DNA from 3 places in the Streptomyces sp. NBC_00388 genome. Region 3 is predicted to be linked to each of the others. Evidence: riboswitches for the same ligand, from Rfam matches in the RefSeq annotation. Region 3 holds a riboswitch; each other region holds the start of a gene.
What was found. A riboswitch is a leader RNA that binds a small molecule or an ion and turns the genes downstream of it on or off. The one in region 3 is predicted to bind cobalamin.
Positions count from the first base shown of each region.

Region 1: it holds a riboswitch for cobalamin, as region 3 does, so the genes downstream of both, OG917_RS03445 (ABC transporter substrate-binding protein) here and OG917_RS02445 (HoxN/HupN/NixA family nickel/cobalt transporter) in region 3, are expected to answer to the same signal.
Region 2: it holds a riboswitch for cobalamin, as region 3 does, so the genes downstream of both, OG917_RS07750 (cobalamin biosynthesis protein) here and OG917_RS02445 (HoxN/HupN/NixA family nickel/cobalt transporter) in region 3, are expected to answer to the same signal.

Region 1 covers NZ_CP107948.1:748,379-753,023, forward strand. The annotation lists gene OG917_RS03430 (fluoride efflux transporter FluC) at 1-252, opposite strand, end outside; gene OG917_RS03435 (DedA family protein) at 567-1,280, shown strand; gene OG917_RS03440 (PP2C family protein-serine/threonine phosphatase) at 1,320-2,633, opposite strand; adenosylcobalamin (AdoCbl) riboswitch at 2,710-2,860, shown strand; gene OG917_RS03445 (ABC transporter substrate-binding protein) at 2,865-3,854, shown strand; gene OG917_RS03450 (FecCD family ABC transporter permease) at 3,902-4,645, shown strand, end outside.
Region 2 covers NZ_CP107948.1:1,682,157-1,686,801, reverse strand. The annotation lists gene OG917_RS07755 (cobyric acid synthase) at 1-863, opposite strand, end outside; gene OG917_RS07750 (cobalamin biosynthesis protein) at 860-1,789, opposite strand; cobalamin riboswitch at 1,913-2,049, opposite strand; gene OG917_RS07745 (hypothetical protein) at 2,219-2,482, opposite strand; gene OG917_RS07740 (inorganic phosphate transporter) at 2,501-3,739, opposite strand; gene OG917_RS07735 (class II aldolase/adducin family protein) at 4,009-4,645, shown strand, end outside.
Region 3 covers NZ_CP107948.1:512,674-517,318, reverse strand. The annotation lists gene cobN (cobaltochelatase subunit CobN) at 1-2,164, shown strand, start outside; cobalamin riboswitch at 2,322-2,524, shown strand; gene OG917_RS02445 (HoxN/HupN/NixA family nickel/cobalt transporter) at 2,554-3,642, shown strand; gene OG917_RS02440 (polysaccharide deacetylase family protein) at 4,016-4,645, shown strand, end outside.

The DNA.
Region 1 (4,645 bases), 240 kb from region 3:
CACCATGAACACGCCGATGACCGCACAGCCCACGGTGTTGATCACCAGCGTCGTCCAGGGGAAGGCCCCGCCGGCCGTGGGCCACAGGAGCGAGGCGCCGTACCGTGCCGATGCCCCGGCCGTACCGCCGAGCGAGACCACCGCGAGGACGGGCCACTGGGCGGCCTGCCGCTCTTCGCGCGGTACGGGGGCGGGGCGGGCGGTGGCGGAGCCGACGGGGTCGTCCACCACGGGGGCGGGGGTCTCAGTCACGTGGTTCTCCTACTCGGCGGTCACGGCGCGCGCCCGGGGCGCACACCATCGCAAGTAGGGACCGTCGGCGGCACGATCGCCGCAGTTCGGATACGGCGGGCCCCACCGCCGCGCGCGGGGACACCGGCCTCCTCGCTCCGGTGGATCATACCGTGCGGCGCAGCGCCCGCTCCAGCCGCGGACGGCCCCGCGGTGGCCGCCCCCGCGATGCGGAACACCGCGTCGGCTGACAGCCTCGGACACCACACACCTCGCACGCTCCGGGGGACGTGCGCACGGGCCGCAGGAGCACGACGACAAGGGAGGAGGCCGCGGTGGGCACGGTCACCGGCTGGCTGTCCGGGCTGTCGGGCGCCGCCGTCTACGCGGTCGTCGCCGGGCTGGTCTTCTGTGAGGACGCGCTGTTCTTCGGCTTCGTCATCCCGGGCGAGAGCGCTGTCGTGATCGGGGGCGTGCTCGCGGCGAAGGGCCAGGTCTCCGTGGTCTGGCTCGCCCTCATCGTGGTGTTCGCCGCCATCGCCGGGGACTCCGTCGGCTACGAGATCGGCCGCAGATTCGGTCCGCGGCTGCTGGCCGCGCGATCGCTGCGCCGCCACCGGAACAGCATCGAGTCCGCCCGGGACCTGATCCGGCGGCGGGGGCCGGTGGCCGTGTTCCTCGGCCGTTTCGTGGCGTTCTTCCGCGCGGTCATGCCGGCGCTCGCGGGCGCGTCGGGCATGCCCTACCGCACCTTCCTCCTCTTCAACGCCCTGGGCGGCCTGGTCTGGGGGGCCGGCTTCACTCTGGTCGGCTACGCGGCGGGCAACGCCTACAGCAGCATCGAGAACTTCGTCGGCCGGGGCGCCGCGCTGCTGTTCGTGGGACTGGTCGTCGTCGTGCTGGTGATCAGATACGTCCGGCGGCGCCGCAGGGGCGACAGCGCGGGCGGGGGCCCGGCCGACGGGGCGGACACGCCTGCGGACGGTGGCACATCCGGTGAGCCCGGGGACGGCGCCGGCGGGACCGGCACCCCCGGCCGCGGCGAATGAGCGCGCGCGGCTGCCGCCCTGTGTCACCCCGGGCCTGTGTCACCCCGGGCCCTGCTCCACCGGCGGAACGCGCAGGGCCAGTACCGCGATGTCGTCGAAGTGGCCGTCCATGAGTCGCGCCAGCAGTTCGTCGCAGAAGGTCTGGAGGGGCTCCTCGGCCAGGTTCGCCACGTGCTGGCGGAGTCTGGTGAAGCCCCGGCCGATGTCCTCACCCGGCCGTTCGATGAGCCCGTCCGTGTACAGCAGCAGGGTGGAGCCCGGCTCCAGCACGGTCAGTGCGTCCTCCCGCTCGATGGCCGGATCGACCCCCAGGACCGGGGCCAGCCCCTCCTCCAGGAGCCGGCTGCCCCCGGCGGGGCCGGTCAGTACCGGGGACGGGTGCCCCGCGTTGGTCCAGTGCATGAACCACGGCCCGGTGGGGGGCGTGTAGATGCGTGCGATCACACCGGTGACCAGTTCGGTCGTGCTCAGCCCCTGCATGACGCCGTCCAGGCGGCGCATCACGCCTGCGGGCGAGTCACCGCTGTCGTAGGCAAGCGACCGCAGCATGTTGCGCAGCTGTCCCATGCCCACGGCCGCGGAGAGGTCGTGGCCGACGACATCGCCGATGGCCAGCACGGTGGAGCCGTCGGTCAGCCGGAAGGCGTCGAACCAGTCGCCGCCGACCTCGGCTCCCTCCCGCGCGGGCACGTAGCGTGCCGCGAGTTCCAGGTGCTCGATTCCCGACAGGTCGGGCAGGAGCGAGAGCTGCAGCTGCTCGGCCGTGCGGAGCTGGACCGCGTACAGCCGGGCGTTCTCGACTGCGAGCCCGGCCCGGTGTCCGAGGTCGGCGGCGAGGGAGATCTCCTCGTCTCCGAAGGGTTCGGCCGACTCGGTGCGGACGAGACTGAGCGCGCCGAACACCTCTCTGCGCACCTGGAGGGGCACGATCAGCACCGACTTCGCGCCGAGTACGCGGTAGAGCTCCAGCTGCGCCGACTGGAGGGACCCCGCGGACGCAGGAGCCCCGAAGTCCGTCACGGTCACCGGCCCAGCGCCGCGCAGTACCCGGGCCAGCGGGGCGGCAGCCTCTTCGGACCACGGCAGGCTGTCCGGCTGCTCCGGCAGCTCGCGTGCGGAGTCGCGGTGCACAGCGGTCCGGCGGCGCACCCCGTCACCCTCGACCAGATCCACCACGCACGCGTCAGCGAGCTGAGGGACGATCAGCCGCGCCAGCCGGCCGAGCGCCTCCTCGGCGTCGAGCACGCTGGACAGGGCGGTACTGACGTCGGAGAGCAGCCGCAGGCGGGCGGTCGCGCGCTCCAGGTCCTGCCTGACCGCCGCGAGCCTGTCCTGCGCATCGTCTGTGGCCACACCATCAGTCTGCACGAGACGCACCCCGGCCGGACGGACGGCGCGGCGGCCCCGGCCGGACGGTCTGACACACTGGGGCCGTTCACCCAGGCGGCGCAGGCCAGGAAACCGGTGCGAATCCGGTACGGTCCCGCCACTGTGACCAGGCCTCCGGGCCCGGGAGTCAGACACTGACGCGCCGCCTTCTCCACCGTCACCAGGGGACGAGGACTCCCCGGGAGAGGCAGGGCCATGCCCACGTTCCGTACTGCGCCGCGCCTGTTGATGAGCGCCGCACTTCTCCTCCCGCTCGCCGCCTGCGGCTCGCCCGGCACCGGGACGGAGCGTCCGCAAGGCGCCAGGACCGCGGCCGGCTTCCCGTACACGGTCTCCAACTGCGGTACGCGGACCACCTTCGACGCTCCCCCGGAGCGCACCGTCACCATGAACCAGCACGCGACCGAGGTGATGCTCGCCCTCGGGCTGGGGCAGCGCATCGCGGGGACGGCCTACGCGGATGACGCGGTGCTCCCCCGATACCGGTCCGCCTACGCCAGGACCCGGGTGCTGGCGAAGGAGTACCCGTCGAAGGAGACGCTGCTCGGCGTCAACCCCGACTTCGTGTACGGCGGTTACGCCAGCGCCTTCGACAAGGGCGAGGGCCGGGACCGCGCCGGGCTGGAGGAGTCCGGTATCGCCACCCGGCTGAACGTCGAGTCCTGCACCCGGGGGCCGGCCGGACTCGACGCGGTCAGAACCGAGATAACCGAGGTCGCCCGTACCTTCGGGGTACCGGCGCGCGGCAGGAGACTGATCGCCGGGCAGCAGCGGAAGATCGACACGGTGGAGGCGGGACTGCGGAAGAGCCCGCGGCCCTCCGTCTTCGTCTACGACTCGGGCGACAGCTCCCCGTTCACGGCGGGCGGTTACGGCATCGGCGACCGGATCATCTCCCTGGCGGGCGGCCGGAACATCTTCTCGGATGTGCACCACGCCTTCGGCACCGTGTCGTGGGAGCAGGTCGTCAAGCGCGAGCCGGACGTCATTGTGATCTACGACTACGGCGGGACCCCGGTCGAGGCGAAGAAGAAGAGACTCCGGGAGGACCCGGCGCTCGCCGGGGTCCCCGCGATCAAGCACAACAGGTTCGCCGTCCTGCCGCTGTCGTCGGCCGTCGTGGGGGTCCGGGTCGCGGACGCGGTGGAGGACCTGGCCGGGCAGCTGCACCCGGGCGTGGCGTGAGGGCGGAGCACGGCGCGGTGGAGCACGGCACGGTGGAGCACGGCGCGGTGGAGCACGGCGCGCCTTCGGCCGCGCGGTTCGCCGCGGTGACGGCCGGGCTGGTCGTCCTTCTTCTGGTGGTGGCAGTGGCCGCGCTCGCCCTGGGTCCCGTCCGGATCCCGCCGGGCGAGGTCCTGCAGGCCGTGTTCGGCCGTCCCCGTAAGGGTGCGTACGCCTCGATCGTGTGGGACGTGCGGGCTCCCCGGGTGGTGCTCGGGGCGGTGGTCGGTGCCGGTCTCGCGGTCACCGGCACGGTCCTGCAGGCGCTCGTACGCAATCCGCTGGCCGACCCGTTCCTGCTGGGCGCCTCGTCGGGGGCTTCGGCCGGAGCCGTCACGGTCATCGTCCTGGGCGCCGGCGCGGCGACGACCGTGGCCCTGCCCGCCGCCGCGTTCGCCGGTTCCATGGGGGCGCTGGTGGCGGTGTACGTGATGGCGAGGCGCGGCGGCACCGTCACCACCGGGCGGCTGATCCTGGCCGGGGTGGCGATCCAGTACATCCTGTCCGCGTTCACCAGTCTCGTGCTCGTCCTCTCCGCCGAGGCCGAGCACGCCCGCTCGATCCTGTTCTGGACTCTGGGCGGGCTCGGGGCCGCGCGCTGGGACCAACTCGCCCTGCCCACCGCCGTGCTGGTGCTCGGTATCGGTCTGCTGGCCGCACTGGCGCGCCCGCTCGACCTGCTCCTCACGGGCGAGGAGGCGGCGCACACCCTCGGGCTGGACACCGGCCGTTTCCGGGGCGGGGTCTTCGTG
Region 2 (4,645 bases), 1.2 Mb from region 3:
ACCACGACGCCCGGTTCGGCGGCCAGCGCGTCCACATCCGTGAAGTTCGACATCAGCGGAACCGCGCAGACGGCGACCCGCAGCACGTCCTGCCCGTGCGGCGCCGACACGGCCGACTCGCGCACCGCGCCGCGCATCGACACCCGCAGCCCGTCCTCCTCGTCGATGCCCAGACCGTGGGTGTACGGCAGAACGCCGTAGGTGCGCCGTCCGGTGAGCCCCTGCAGCATGTCCAGGCCCGGCTCAAGCAGGGACACGTCACCGCGGAACTTGTTGACGAGGTACCCGGCGACGAGCGACTGGTCCTCGGCGCTCAGCAGCGCCGTCGTACCGAAGAACGACGCGAAGACCCCGCCCCGGTCGATGTCGCCGACGACGACCACCGGGAACCGCGCGGCGCGCGCGATGCCCATGTTGACGATGTCGGTCCGCCGCAGATTGATCTCGGCGGGACTCCCCGCCCCCTCACAGATCACCGCGTCATACGTGCTCCGCAGCTCGGCGAGGCAGTCGGTGACCGTGGAGAGCAGCGCCTGCTGCCGTCCGCCGTGGTAGCCGCGGGCGCTCATCTCGCCCACCGGCTTCCCCATCAGCACGACCTGGCTCGACCGGTCGCTGCCCGGCTTCAGCAGTACCGGGTTCATCAGCGCGGTGGGTTCCACCCGCGCCGCCTGCGCCTGCATCGCCTGGGCCCGCCCGATCTCCGCGCCCTCGCGGGTGACGAACGAGTTGAGCGACATGTTCTGCGCCTTGAAGGGGGCGACCTTCACGCCCCGGCGCACCAGCCACCGGCAGATCCCTGCCGTCACCACGCTCTTCCCGGCATCCGATGTCGTCCCGGCCACCAGCAGTCCGCCGCTCATCCGCGCACCTTCCTCACTGCGAGAGCCGTCGCGAGCGCCAGCAGGGACACCCGGCGGGACAGCCGCACCGCGCGCTCGATGTCGCCGACGGCCACGGGCCGGCCGCCGCTGTTGAGTACCGCCCGGTGCTCGGGCCGGCCGCCGTACGCGAGGGTGCCCCCGAGCCGCACACCGAGGGCGCCGGCGAACGACGCCTCCACCGGGCCCGCGTTGGGGCTCGGATGGCCGCCCGCGTCCGACCGCCAGGCCCGCAGGGCGCCCCGCGGGTCGCCGCCCGCGAGGACCGCGAGTACGGCGGTGAGCCGGGCGCCCGGCCAGCCCGCCAGGTCGTCGAGCCGGGCCGACGCCCAGCCGTACCGCAGATAACGGGGCGACCGGTGGCCGACCATCGCGTCCAGGGTGTTCACCGCCCGGAACCCGGCGAGCCCGGGGACCCCGGCCAGTGCTCCCCATACCAGCGCCCCCACCACCGCGTCGGAGGTGTTCTCGGCCACGGACTCCACGACGGCCCGCGCGATCTGCTGCTCGTCGAGGGCCTGCGGGTCGCGTCCGCACAGATGGGGCAGCCGCTCCCTGGCCGCCGCGACATCACCGGCGGCCAGCGCGGCGCCCACGGCGCGCGCCTCACGCCCCAGCGAGGTGCCGCCCACGACGGCCCAGGTGGCGGCGGTGGTCAGGGCGACAGCGGCGGCAGGACGGCCGCGTACGGCACGCCGGGCCAGCACGGCGGCGCCCACCGCGCCGCCCGCACACACCGCGGTGTGCAGGGCGCCCCACCCGCGGTGGTCGCGCCACAGCCGGCGCTCCACCGCGGCGGCGGCCCGCCCGAAGGCAGCGACCGGGTGGCCACGCCGGGGGTCGGCGAAGACGAAGTCCGCAAGGAGGCCCGTGGTGGCGCCGTAGACGAAGACACGCTCGGCACGCATGGGGTCAGCAGGCCGGTACGCCTCGGCGGGCCGTCGGAGCGGCCGTGCTCGGTACAGCGGGCGGTTCGGGCAGCTGGCAGCCGCACATGGCGTAGTCCTCACTCAGGGTGTCCGCGCCCTGGTACGACGTGACCGGCGGTGAGAGTTCCTGGCTTCCGGGGTGTGATCCCCGGTGACAGTGGCGGGACCGCGCCGGATTCGCACCGGCTTCCTCTCCTGCCGCCGTATTGGCCCCGGAAGTCCACCACGGTCGGCGAACACCCGTCAACCCGCCTTGACCTGCGGCGGGGCAGTGTGCCGAGCCCCACACGGACCGCCGGGGGCCGCCCGGACGCCCCGCACGGTCCCGGCCGCGCGCGGAAGCGCCCGCCCGGCGGCCGGTGGGGGCCGCAGGACGGGCGCGGGGGCGCTGTGGGGGAGGGGTGGTGGTCAGGCGACGATCAGATAGATCCCGTACGCCACGGCCGCCGCGCAGAGCGCGAAGCAGGCGTACGAGCCGGCCCGCACGGCCTGCGCCGGGCCCCGGCCCGTCCCGGCCGGTGAGGCGGCGGCGGGCGCGGTCGCGGTACCCGCTTCTGCCGCGGGCTTCCGTGCCAGGCCCACCACGCCGAGGGTGAACAGGCCCACCAGTCCGACGGTCGCCACGAGGCTGACGCCGAAGACGGTGCCGAGAGCTGCCCAGTCGATGTCCATGTGCGGTGTCCTTCTCCTTCAGACCGTGGCGGGCCGGTTGGGCTCCGGCGCGGGGATGGTGGCCCGGAGACCGTCGGAGACCGCTCCGGCGGGCGGCGGGGCGACGGCCGCGATGGCGGTCGTCACCACCCCCGCCGGTCCGTCGGACGCGACCGGTTCGTCAGGGGTGACACTGTGCTGGCCGACCGGCGTGCGGCGGGAGAGCGACCAGATCACACCGGAGCCCACGACCAGCAGAGCGGCGACGGCTCCGACGCCCCACGGGCCGCGGCCCGTCAGGTACTCGGCGCCCGCGCCGACGAGCGCCGCGGCGGGCAGGGTCAGACACCAGGCGACGAACATCCGGGTGGCGGTTGACCAGCGGACCACGCCGCCCTTGCGGCCGACGCCCGCTCCCATCACGGCGCCCGAGCAGACCTGGGTGGTGGAGAGGGAGAAGCCGAGGTGCGAGGAGGCCAGGATCACGGTTGCGGCGCCGGTCTGGGCGGCGAAGCCCTGCTGCGGCCTGAGCTCGGTGAGGCCCTTGCCCATGGTGCGGATGATGCGCCAGCCGCCCAGGTAGGTACCCAGTGCGATGGCGGTGCCCGCGGAGACGATGACCCACAGGGGCGGGTTCGATCCCGGTGCGATGACGTGGCCGGTGACCAGGGCGAGGGTGATCACGCCCATGGTCTTCTGCGCGTCGTTGGTGCCGTGGGCCAGCGAGACGAGGCCGGCGGACGCGATCTGGCCCGCCCGGTAGCCCTTGGCGGTGGCCTTCTCGTCCGTACGGCGGCCGATCCGGTACGTCAGCCTGGTCGCCAGCAGCGCGGCGAACCCGGCGACCACCGGAGCGGCGACCGCGGGGAGCAGCACCTTGGTGATGACGACTTCGCCGTTGACACCGGACGAGCCGACCGACATCAGCGTGGCCCCGATGAGCCCGCCGAAGAGTGCGTGGGAGGAACTGGACGGCAGGCCGAGCAGCCAGGTCAGCAGATTCCAGAGGATGGCACCGACGAGTGCCGCGAAGATCACTTCTGTGGTGATGCCCTGTTCGTTGATGATCCCGCCGGAGATCGTCCTGGCGACCTCGACGGACAGGAAAGCGCCGACCAGGTTGAGCACGGCGGACATGGCCACCGCGGTCTTCGGTTTGAGAGCGCCGGTCGAGATGGTCGTCGCCATCGCGTTGGCCGTGTCGTGGAAACCGTTCGTGAAGTCGAACACGAGAGCGGTAATGATCACGATCCCAAGGAGCAGGGTCAAGTGTTCCATTTACCTGGGCAATCGTTCGAGGTCATTGACGAGACGAACCTAGGCAACCTTGGTGAACGGAAGATGAACTGAGCCGGGCGCTGTGGTGACCCTCCCCGGAGGCGCTGGTTCCGTCTCTGTCCCGCGGGTGCGCCGGCGGCATACCGGAGCGCGCGGGGGCCTGGCATCATCGCCGGACGACCGGCCCTGCCCGCTCCCCGCGGGCGGCGGGCCGGCGGCGCACCCACCGGGGCGGTCCCGGGACCGGCAGCGACGGAGGAGCGGAAGCGATGGAAGGTACGGCAGGGGAGCCGCAGGAGGCCGGTCCGCTCGCGAGGGCCTGGCAGGAACTGGTCGCCACCGCCCGCAGGACCGCGGCCGATGGGCTGGTCGTCGGCACATCGGGCAACGTCTCGGTGCGCTGCGGCGACCTGGTCCTGGTCACGCCCAGCGGAGTGCCGTACGAGAGGCTCGGGCCCGGCGACACCGTCGCCGTCGACCTGGACGGCCGCCAGGTGACGGGCGAGCTGAGACCGACCAGCGAACTGCCCCTGCACCTGGCCGTGTACCGCGCGACCGCGGCCACCGCCGTCGTCCACACGCACGCCGTGCACGCCACGGCGGTCTCCACCCTCGTCACCGAGCTGCCCGTCGTGCACTACATGGCCGCCGCGCTGGGCGGCCCGGTCCGCGTCGCCCCGTACGCGCTCTACGGAAGCGAGGAGCTGGCCGCGCACATGCTCACCGCCCTCGCGGACCGCTCCGGCTGCCTCCTCCAGAACCACGGCACGGTCACCCACGGCGGCTCGCTCGATCAGGCCTACGACCGCACCGCCCAGCTGGAGTGGATGTGCCGGCTCTGGCTCACCGCCTCCGCGCTGCCCGGCCGCACCCCGTCCCTGCTCTCCGCCGCGCAGCTGGCCGAGG
Region 3 (4,645 bases):
CGAGAACCCGATCGCGATCTACCACGACCCCGATCTGCCGCCCTCGCACCACTACTTGGCGGCCTACCGCTGGGTCGCCGCCTCCGCGGACGACGGCGGCTTCGGCGCGGACGCCATGATCCACCTCGGCAAGCACGGCAACCTGGAGTGGCTGCCGGGGAAGAACGCCGGCCTGTCCGCCGCGTGCGGCCCCGACGCCGCCCTGGGTGATCTTCCTCTCATCTACCCGTTCCTGGTGAACGACCCGGGCGAGGGCACCCAGGCCAAGCGCCGTGTCCACGCCACGCTGGTCGACCACCTGGTCCCGCCGATGGCCCGGGCCGACTCCTACGGCGACATCGCGCGCCTGGAGCAACTCCTCGACGAGTACGCCCAGATCGCGTCCATGGACCCGGCGAAGCTCCCCGCGATCCGGGCCCAGATCTGGACGCTGATCCAGGCCGCCAAGCTCGACCACGACCTCGGGCTTGAGAACCGGCCCGACGACGAGGGCTTCGACGACTTCATCTTCCACGTCGACGGCTGGCTGTGCGAGATCAAGGACGCGCAGATCCGCGACGGGCTGCACGTCCTGGGTACCCCGCCCGCCGGGGCCGACCGGGTCAACCTGGTGCTGGCCATTCTGCGCGCCCGGCAGATCTGGGGCGGCACCGCCTCCCTGCCGGGGCTGCGCGAAGCCCTGGGCCTGGACGAGGCCAACGCGACCCGCACCGCGGCCGACACCGCCGAGGAGCAGGCGCGTGTCCTGGTCGAGGCCATGGAGGCGGCCGACTGGGATCCCGGGGCCGTCGCCGAGGTGGCCGAGGGCCACCCCCGCGCGGTCGCCGACATCCTCGGCTTCGCGGCCCGCGAGGTCGTGCCGCGGCTGGCCGCCACCACGGACGAGATCGACCACGCCCTGCACGCGCTGGACGGCGGCTTCGTCCCGGCAGGCCCCTCCGGTTCCCCGCTGCGCGGTCTGGTCAACGTCCTGCCGACCGGCCGCAACTTCTACTCCGTCGACCCCAAGGCCATCCCGTCCCGGCTCGCCTGGGAGACCGGACAACTGCTCGCCGATTCGCTGCTGGAGCGCTACCGCACCGACAACGGCGAATGGCCCACATCGGTGGGTCTCTCCCTGTGGGGGACCAGCGCGATGCGCACGTCGGGCGACGACGTTGCGGAGGCTCTCGCGCTCCTGGGCATCCGTCCGGTGTGGGACGACGCCTCACGCCGCGTCACCGGTCTTGAGCCGGTCCCGCTCGGTGAGCTGGGCCGCCCCCGCATCGATGTCACCCTGCGCATCTCGGGCTTCTTCCGGGACGCGTTCCCGCACACCATCGGCCTGCTGGACGACGCGGTACGGCTGGCCGCGTCCCTGGACGAACCCGACGAGCAGAACTTCGTACGCGCCCACACCCGGGCCGACCTCGCCGAGCACGGTGACGAACGCCGGGCCACCACCCGGATCTTCGGCTCCCGCCCCGGCACCTACGGCGCCGGGATCCTCCAGCTCATCGACAGCCGGGACTGGCGCACCGACGCCGACCTCGCCGAGGTGTACACGGTCTGGGGCGGCTATGCCTACGGCCGGGAGCTGGACGGCCGCCCGGCCCGCGCGGAGATGGAGACCGCGTACAAGAGGATCACGGTCGCGGCGAAGAACACGGACACCCGCGAACACGACATCGCGGACTCCGACGACTACTTCCAGTACCACGGCGGCATGGTGGCCACGGTCCGGGCACTGCGCGGAAGCGCGCCGGAGGCGTACATCGGGGACTCCACCCGTCCCGAGACCGTTCGCACCCGCACCCTCGTCGAGGAGACCTCACGGGTCTTCCGCGCGCGGGTGGTCAACCCCCGGTGGATCGAGGCGATGCGGCGGCACGGCTACAAGGGTGCCTTCGAACTCGCTGCCACCGTCGACTACCTCTTCGGATACGACGCCACCACCGGGGTCGTCGCCGACTGGATGTACGACAAGCTCACCGAGACCTACGTACTCGACCCGGTGAACCGCGACTTCCTCCAGCAGGCCAACCCCTGGGCCCTGCACGGGATCGCGGAACGGCTGCTGGAGGCTGAGTCCCGGGGCATGTGGGCCGAGCCGGACCCGGCAACGCTCGAAGCGCTGCGCCAGGTCTATCTGGAGACCGAGGGAAACCTGGAGGGCGAGGACTGACCGTCCTGGCCCCCCGAGGCGGGTCCCGAGGGCGGCGCGGCAGCGGAGCCGCGCCGCCCCGCAGTGGTGCGCGGCGACGGAACCCGTCCGCCGGCGGGCCGATGCGCCTCCGATACCCGCCCACGGGGAGCCGGTTGCAGCCACGGCAGCCCGGAACCTAGGGTGAAAGGGCCGTGGTGCTCGGGAAGACCGGTGACAGCCCCTTCGGGGGGTCTCAGACCGGAGCGGCCCTCGCCACTGTGATCGGGGAGCCCCGTCCCGTCGAAGCCACTGGCCGCGCCCGCGGCCGGGAAGGCAGGGCCGGAGGCGAGCGTCAGCGAACCCGTCAGCCAGGAGACCGGCCACGGCATCTCACGAAGTGATCCACGAGGTGCTGGAGCGTGACCCGCATGACCCTGCCCGAAACCGCCGTGTTCGCCTGGCGGCGCGAGGACACCCTGCGTACCGCCGGACTGCTGGCGGTGATAGCGGCGCTCCACGCCGTCGCGTTCGGCGTCCTGTTCCTGCTGGTGGAGCCAGGGCACTACGAAGTCGGCTCCAAGGCGTTCGGGGTGGGCCTCGGCGTCACCGCGTACACACTCGGGATGCGGCACGCCTTCGACGCCGACCACATCGCCGCCATCGACAACACCACACGCAAACTCATGGCCGACGGGAAGCGCCCGGTCTCGGTGGGCTTCTGGTTCGCGCTGGGCCACTCCAGTGTGGTGGTGGCCATGGCCGCGCTGGTCGCCGGGGGAGCGCGGCTCGCCGGCGTGCTCATGAACGAGGGCTCGGACGCCCATCAGGTGCTCGGAGTCGTCGGCACGAGTGTGTCCGGTACCTTCCTGTACCTCATCGCGGCGCTCAATCTCGTGGCCCTCGCCGGGATCCTGCGGGTGTTCCGGGAGATGCGCGCCGGACGTTTCGACGAGGCCGAACTCGAATCGCACCTGGACTCACGCGGGTTCATGAACCGCATACTCGGCCGGTTCACCAAGTCCATCACCAGGCCGGGCCAGATGTACCCCCTCGGCTTCCTCTTCGGCCTGGGCTTCGACACCGCGACCGAGGTCACCCTCATGGTGATGGCGGGCAGCGGCGCCGCAGCGGGGCTGCCCTGGTACGCCGTCCTCTGTCTGCCGCTGCTCTTCGCGGCCGGCATGAGCCTCTTCGACACACTCGACGGCACCTTCATGAACTTCGCGTACCAGTGGGCCTTCTCCAACCCGGTGCGCAAGGTCTTCTACAACCTCGCCATCACCGGTCTGTCGATCGCCGTCGCGTTCCTCATCGGCACCATCGAACTGATCGGTGTGCTGCACGACAAGCTCGGCCTCCAGGACGCGGTCACCGACTGGATAGCGGGCCTCGATCTCGGGAACGTGGGCTACCTCATCGTCGGACTCTTCGTCCTGGTATGGGTCGCTGCACTGGCCTACTGGCGGATTGCCAGGGTGGAGGAGCGGTGGACGCTCCGGGCCGCCGACAGCGGCTGAACCGGCAAGGGCGGGGGCTGCTGGTGAGCCCGCACCCCCGCCTGCCACGGGTGCGACCACGGCGTGTCGCGGGCCGCGGGGGTGAGGGTTGAGCCCGTCGGAGTGGTTGTGCACGCGTTTCCGGCGGTGTCGGCGGTGCTTTCGCGCCGTTGTATGGCAGTACGGTGCCATGCAGTCTGAAAATCACACTAATACGCAAGGGCGTCGCAGGTTCGTACGCGCCGCCGTGGGTCTCGGCGCTCTGGCCGTCGGCGGAGTGTTCTCCCGGGCCTACGGTCCCTCCGGCGCCACCGCGCCCCATCCGTCACACACACCGTCCACCGCCGCACCGCCCCACCGCGTCCGGGCGCCGGCCGCCGGGCCGCCGGCGGCCGTGCCCGCCAGACCCCCCACGTACCGGCTGCGCCCCTTCGCTGGCGAGACGTCGATGGGCTCCCCCTCCCGGAACCCGGCGGTCCGCACCCACGCGGTCTACTCCATGGACGGGCCGGGCCGCAGGATCGCCCTCACCTTCGACGACGGCCCCGACCCCCTCTACACACCCCAGGTGCTGCGCATCCTCGCCCAGTACGACGTGCAGGCGACGTTCTGCGTGATCGGTGAGAACGCCGTCGAATACCCGCAGTTGCTCCATGACATCGCGAACGGGGGCCACGCGGTCGCCAACCACTCCTGGACCCACCCCCAGCTCACCAAGGTGAGGCCGGCCGCCGCCCGGTCCGAACTCACCAGGACCAGCGAGCTGATCGAGAAGGTGCTCGGCGCCCCGCCGGAGTGGGCCCGCGCACCGTACGGCGACTGGAACCCGGCCACCCTCGGGATCTGCGCCGAGCTGGGCATGGAGCCGCTGGGCTGGTCGCTCGACACCAACGACTGGGCGCGGCCGGGAACGAAGAGCATCACCGGCTCCGTGCTGCGCGACGTCAAGGACGGCGCGATCGTGCTCTGTCACGACGGCGGTGGCAACCGGTCCCAGACCGTCGCCGCACTCAGGTACTACCTT